One region of the Exiguobacterium sp. R-17 genome, then DNA from elsewhere that is predicted to be linked to it. Evidence: riboswitches for the same ligand, from Rfam matches in the RefSeq annotation. Region 1 holds a riboswitch; the other holds the start of a gene.
What was found. Region 1 has a riboswitch for FMN ahead of ACN9MT_RS12165 (ECF transporter S component). Riboswitches for the same ligand answer to the same signal wherever they lie in the genome.
Positions count from the first base shown of each region.

Region 1 (3,407 bases):
TGACAGACCATAAATCGCTTGTTGTGTCTTCCGTGATTCTTCTAGTGTCTGGATGCTGTATGTAAATTCTTGAGCACCCGGAATGTTGTGGTATTTATCCTCGCAACCGAGGGCGATGATTAAGTCATCATAGAATAATTCTGATCCGTCCTGCAGATGGACTGTATTCGTCTCTGGTGAGATTTTGATGACATGTCCATATTTATAGGTAAGATGTTTCCCCTCCGGAAATTCAATCCGGACATCCCGATCTGATAATGTACCTGCTGCGAGTGCGTAGTATTCCGTTTTGAGTGCGTGGTACGGTAGACGGTCGACGAGCGTGACGGCAACTTCCTCGTCCTTGAATCGCTCACAAATCCGCATTCCACCATAACCTCCGCCGAGTACGATCAATTGCTTCATAACGTAAAATCCCCCTTAGTTCCCCTAAATCAGTCTGACCTTGTATAATACGACATGAGGCAGGTCGTTTCCTGCTTGAAGGAGGAAAAAAAGTGAATCCGATTATTGAATTTTGTATTAGTAACTTAGCGGCTGGTACACAGGTCGTCATGGAGCAACTTGAACGTGACCCGAATGTTGACGTCGTCGAATACGGTTGCCTCGGTTATTGCGGGATTTGTTCGCTTGACCATTTTTGTCTCGTAGATGGTGAGACCGTCGTAGGTGAAACGCCGGAAGAGTTGCTTGAAAAGATTTACCTGAAAATCGAAGAGAATGAGCTGTGAGCATGGACAGCCAAAAAATCCCCTCGTTCGTCTGAACGAGGGGATTCGTGTCCGTCAGCGGGCGCAGCTTTTCGGATCAGGCAGATTGTTGGCGGCGCATCATCCATGGGCGTAGTTTCAAGAACAATGGAATGAAGAGTGCCGAGATGAACAAAGCCTTGATGACGTTAAACGGTAAGATACCGGCAGTGATCGCTGTCCATTTGACAGCTGGATCCGCCATGTAATCCATACCGAGGAACCATGCATACGCTGGAAGGATCAAGATATAGTTGAGGATCGCAAGACCGAGTGCCATCGTGATCGTACCAGCGACGAGACCAGTTGCGAGACCTTGTGTTGATTTCTTTTTGTGGTAGAACCAGCTGACAGGTAGTACGAATGCGACGCCTGCAGCGAAGTTCGCGAATTCTCCGACCGGAACACCACTTCCGCGGAAGATGTAGTATAACACGTTCTTCAATGCTTCGACGATGACACCTGCGACCGGTGAGAACATGATCGCTGCGACAAGAGCAGGAACATCACTGAAGTCGATCTTCAGATAGTTTGGTAAGAACGGTAGTGGAAAATTGATAAGCATAAGAACAAATGAGATTGAACCTAACATTGACAGAGTGACCATTTTTTGTGTGCGTTTCATACGAGTATTGTCTCCTTTTGCTCGTTCCTCTCGATGAAGTATTGGCATGACTGCGACCATAAAGAAACCCCTATTGATGAGATCAACAGGGGAGAAGTCCGCATTAAATAAACCTAATCGATTATTGCAAAATCGATCAAATTCAAACTCATGCCGCCATCTTCTCCCATCCAGACTGTACTGTCGGCTCCTGAATTACACAGAATCAGCAAATAGCGCCCTATTCGCTCGCGGGCTTCAACTTAAAAAGAGTTGTTTACCGCCGGTCGGGAATTTCACCCTGCCCTGAAGATGGAACGATTATTTTATTGTACATACCATTTATACAACGAATTCAAGATAGTTTCAAGCAACTAGGTTTCGATTCGCTCAGAAGTTGCGTATACTAAAGAAAAGGAAGGTGATGACATGATCCATTTAACGGAGGCAGCAGCGCTACAAGTCCAGGACATGATGGCGCAGGCACCAGCAGATGAACGAAATCTTCGGATGCTCGTCCAAGGTGGTGGATGTAGTGGTCTGTCGTACGGAATGGGATTCGATCAACAAAAAGAAACGGATCTCGTTTTTGAACAGCACGGCGTGACCGTCATCGTGGACGAAAAGGATTATCCGGTCGTCAAAGGACTGGAAATCGATTATAAACAGTCAATGCTTGGTGGCGGATTCACGATCACGAATCCGAATGCCATCGCAACGTGTGGTTGCGGAACATCATTCCGGACAGCAACGAATGCCGGGACACCAGGTGGCTGTTAATGAATCCAATCGTGGACATCGTCCACGATTTTTTTGTTGCTCTCATACAGGAGACTTGTTGAGTGTACTCGAAATATTACAGAGAGTGAATACTACTACGAACAGGGAGGGCTTCAGGATGAGAAAAGTATTGATCTTCGGGGGAACACGCTATTTCGGACGACGCTTAGCAATTCGTTTAGCCGATTCGGGGGATGATGTGACGATCGTCACACGCGGTGAGCATACTCCACCCGTCGCGAAGGGCTTGACATTTTTCAAAGGAGACCGAACGTCAAGTAGTACGATGAAGGATTTAAGCCAACAGCACTGGGATGTCATCTATGACAACATTTGCTTCACGCCGTATCAAGCAAAGCTCGCGATCGACGCATTTGAAGGAAAAGTCGGACGCTATGTGTTGACGTCGACGATGTCTGTTTATGAAGACGGTGGTGCGAATATTTCGGAACGCGCCTACAATCCGTTTCCCGGGAAATATGATCTTGAGAAGGAACATGGGTATGGCGAAGGAAAGCGCCAAGCGGAGAGTTATTTCTTCCAACGGGCGACCTTCCCTGTCGTTGCCGTTCGTTTTCCTGTTGTCCTCGGACCAGACGATTATACGGAACGACTTGTCTTCCATATCAAACGCGCGCTTGACGGTCGTCCGATTATCGCTGAAAACAACTATGCGAAGATGGGCTACATCTCAAGTTACGAAGCCGCTGCCTTTCTTGAATGGTGTGGTCGTTCGGAATTGACAGGACCGATCAACGCTGCGAGTGACGGCGTCCTATCGATTCAAGACCTGATGGATAAAATCGACCGTATTGCGGGAACGACGAGCCAAATCGTCGCAAAAGGAGAGGATGAATCGCCACTTGCGCCAGAACGCGATTTCTATATGGATACGACAGCTGCGAAAGAAGCGGGCTATCTGTTCCAACATATCGATGACTGGCTCGATCGTTTGATTGAAGAGGAGGTGCGCAATCACCAATGATGCAGTTGATGAAACCAACTCTTGCGTGGGAAACGGAGTACCGCGCCTTTTTAGAAGACTGGCGAGAGTCAGGCGAAACGATCGTACCGGAAGCGGTCGGGGATACGTATGAACCGCTCGCTACCTATTTCGCGGAGCTTAAAGAAATGGAAACGACAGTCAGAGAAGGGCTTGTCACGCATTCGACGTACTGGATGGTCGATGGACAGCGAATCGTCGGCGCACTGAACTTCCGGCATGATTTAACGGAGAACTTGAAGTTGTACGGCGGACATATCGGATACGGGAT
Region 1 covers NZ_CP184372.1:2,301,723-2,305,129, reverse strand. The annotation lists gene ACN9MT_RS12175 (NAD(P)/FAD-dependent oxidoreductase) at 1-405, opposite strand, end outside; gene ACN9MT_RS12170 (YuzB family protein) at 498-731, shown strand; gene ACN9MT_RS12165 (ECF transporter S component) at 808-1,374, opposite strand; FMN riboswitch at 1,529-1,671, opposite strand; gene ACN9MT_RS12160 (HesB/IscA family protein) at 1,783-2,133, shown strand; gene ACN9MT_RS12155 (NAD-dependent epimerase/dehydratase family protein) at 2,252-3,118, shown strand; gene ACN9MT_RS12150 (GNAT family N-acetyltransferase) at 3,115-3,407, shown strand, end outside.

Region 2 (3,407 bases), 390 kb from region 1:
ATCATGAAGTTGATGTTTTCTGGCGTCGCGTGTTCTGCGAGCATGACGAGATCGCCCTCATTCTCACGATCCTCGTCATCACAGACGATGATCGGTCGTCCGTTCTTCAAATCTTCTATCGCGTCTTCAATCAAGTCGAATCCGTTCATCACATGTCGCCTCCTAAGAATGCTGCCCAGTCCGTCTGTTTCTCATGTTGCGTGAAATGATAGAGATGTTTCGCCATCATGTCACACTCGATATTGACGACTGCGCCGCTTGCCAATCGATCAAACGTCGTCACTTGACGGGAATGCGGAATCAATGAAATCGAGATCGTTTCCGGCGTGACGCGTTGCAAGGTCAGGCTCGTGCCGTTGATCGCGATTGATCCTTTTGGAATGCAATACTTTTGCCACGATCCGACATCAAACGTATACACCATCGCTTCTCCGTCCGGTCGCCGACTGATTAGTCGTGCCGTCCCGTCGATGTGCCCACTGACGAAATGTCCACCGAACCGACCGTCTGCCGGCATCGCCCGTTCGAGTTGCAACGGGTTTCCGACCCGGTACGTGCCGAGTGCTGTCGAACGAATCGTGTCATGGACAGCATCCGCCGTAAAACCGGTTGGGCTCATTGACGTGACCGTCAAACAAATCCCGTCGACGGCGATACTGTCACCAATCTTCGTTCCTTCGAGCACCCGGTGCGCTTCAATTTCAAGTGCTAATCCATTCGGTCGCGGAATCTTTCGTTTTAGGGTCCCGACTTCTTCAATCAATCCGGTGAACATATCGTCTCCTCCTTTCGGATGTACGTCAGATGGAGATCCGGTCCGACCATTTCAATCTGATCGATTTGAAAACGTTCTTCGATATCATGTCGTCCGTTCCAGGCAGTCCCTTCAAAAATCGACGGGGCTTGGTAGACTTCAATCCGATCGACGAGATCTGCTTCAAAGAATGCGGCTTGAATCGTCGGTCCACCTTCAATTAAAACGCTGCGGATGTCTTGTTCGTATAAGCGTTTAAGAATCGCTTCCGGCGTCTCATATTCACCGACGAGCACCGTCACTTGATCATGACTTATCCGAGGAACACTCGTCAGCCAGTACGTTGGATTTTTTCCATCGCAAAAGACTTGCGCGGTCTCTGGCACCCGACCACGGCGATCGACGATTACTCGAATCGGCTCGATGCCTGACACTGCGCGTAAAGTCAGTGCTGGATCATCGACGAGCACCGTTTCACTTCCGACGAGGATCGCATCATGGCACCCCCGCAGGGCGCGACCATTCGCGCGTGCTTCTTCTGACGTGATCCAGCGCTGTTCCCCCGTTGCCGCGATCCCGTTCATCGTCTGAGCGATTTTGACGGTCACGGTCGGACGTTTCCGTTCGATCGTTTTCCAAAATGTCTCGTAGAGGACTTCCGCTTCATGCCGTAACAAGCCGACTTCGACTTCGATTCCCTCGTCTTGAAGCCGTTTGATCCCTGAACCAGCGACAATCGTATGTTTGTCTTCCGTTGCGACGAAAACCCGTTTGATCCCGGCTTGTAGAATCGCTTCCGTACATGGTGGTGTCTTACCATGATGGTTGCATGGCTCAAGCGTCACGTAGAGATCAGCACCACGGGCGGCCTCTCCTGCCATTCGCAAGGCTTCGACTTCCGCGTGCGGACCACCGGCAAACCGGTGCGCACCAAATCCGATGATGCGTCCTTGTTTGACGATGACACAGCCGACACTTGGATTCGGACTTGTTTGTCCGTTTAACATATGTGCTAATTGCATGGCATAACTCATCATCTGTGACATCGCGTTCACTCCTTTCAAATAAAAAAGACGCTCCTTGAAAAAGGGGCGTCTGTATAGAAGGGTTCACGAAATACACGGTTCGCCTTCTGCTTTTTCGCATGCAGAAAGAGACCATCTTCTGAAAACATTTTTTCAGAAAACAGCTTGAATCGCGTCGTTTCGTTCTTCTCCCATCCGGACTTTACCGTCGGCCCTGGAATCTCACCAAGTCAGCCATGATGCGTACATCGCGGGTCGCGGGCTCGTCGATCGATCGATCGCATCACCGCCGGTTGGGATTTTCACCCTACCCCGAAGAACTGGATTATTGAGTTATACAACTTTAGCCTAGCATATCTTTTTCAAGAAAACAAAGCGCAAATGTTTCGGTATTGGCTCTTTTATGATTTCGTTCCACTTCTGTTACCCCTCCCCAATTCGTGATCTATTGGATACTAAAAATGACTGGAGCACCTGATATCAGTGCGTCCAGTCATTGTGTTCCGGTTACAAATAACCGTTCTTCCGGTCGTGGAATTCTTGGGCAATCGCTCCGCGTGTCCGTTCATCAGCGAGGACGCGAAGTGCTGTCCGTGCGAGGATTTTAGCGCCTGCGATCAACGCTTCATCCCCCGCTTCTGAACGGGCGGCTTCTTTGAATGCTTCTGTATGCGCGACGAGATCGTCCGGACCAATCTTGATATACGGATGGATTGTCGGGATGACTTGACTGATGTTACCCGCGTCCGTCGATCCAAGACCCGGTCGTTCGTCGAGGTGCACGATTTGCCCAAGCGCCTCTGCTTCTTCTTGGAAGAGACGATCAAACGTCCGGTTGAAGACGAGATTGTCGACTTCATTTTGGAAAGCGATGACGTCAAGCGTCGCCCCGGTCGCAAGTGCCGCACCTTGCGCGACCGCTTTGACTTTCTCCGTGACGGCATTCAGCCGTTCCCGTGTCGTCGCCCGAATGAAGAAACGTGCTTTTGCGTATTCCGGAATGATGTTCGGCGCATCGCCACCATTCGTGATGATCCCGTGGATCCGGACATCGTCCGGTAACTGCTGACGTAAGGCGTTGATCCCATTGAAGAGCTGAATGACAGCGTCGAGAGCGTTGATACCTTCTTCCGGTGTCGCCGCTGCGTGCGCGGGACGACCCGTAAAGGCAAAATCGAGCGGATCAACCGCAAGCGAGGACCCCGTGATCCGCGTTTGTCCGGACGGGTGGACCATCAAGGCCGCATCGATTCCTTCAAGCAACTGGTGTTTGACGAAACTGCCTTTCGCACTTCCGTTCGGCCCACCTTCTTCGGCTGGCGTTCCAAGCACGACGACACTCCCACCGACTTCATCAAGCACTTTGCTGAGCGCAATCGCCGCTGCGACACTCGTCGTTCCGATGATATTATGACCGCATGCGTGTCCGATGCCCGGCAACGCATCGTACTCAGCGAGAAAGGCAATTGTCGCGCCAGGTCGGTCGCTTGACTTCTTCGCGATGAACGCGGTCTCGTGCCCTGCGACGCCGAGTTCTACTGTAAAGCCTTCTGCCGTTAAACGCTCTGCATGTAGTCGCGAAGCAAAGAATTCCTCGTTACCGATTTCCGGCGTCGCATGAATCCGGT
Region 2 covers NZ_CP184372.1:2,689,196-2,692,602, forward strand. The annotation lists gene ribA (GTP cyclohydrolase II) at 1-149, opposite strand, end outside; gene ribE (riboflavin synthase) at 149-775, opposite strand; gene ribD (bifunctional diaminohydroxyphosphoribosylaminopyrimidine deaminase/5-amino-6-(5-phosphoribosylamino)uracil reductase RibD) at 760-1,800, opposite strand; FMN riboswitch at 1,959-2,103, opposite strand; gene ACN9MT_RS14065 (M20 family metallopeptidase) at 2,287-3,407, opposite strand, start outside.
Region 2: it holds a riboswitch for FMN, as region 1 does, so the genes downstream of both, ribD (bifunctional diaminohydroxyphosphoribosylaminopyrimidine deaminase/5-amino-6-(5-phosphoribosylamino)uracil reductase RibD) here and ACN9MT_RS12165 (ECF transporter S component) in region 1, are expected to answer to the same signal.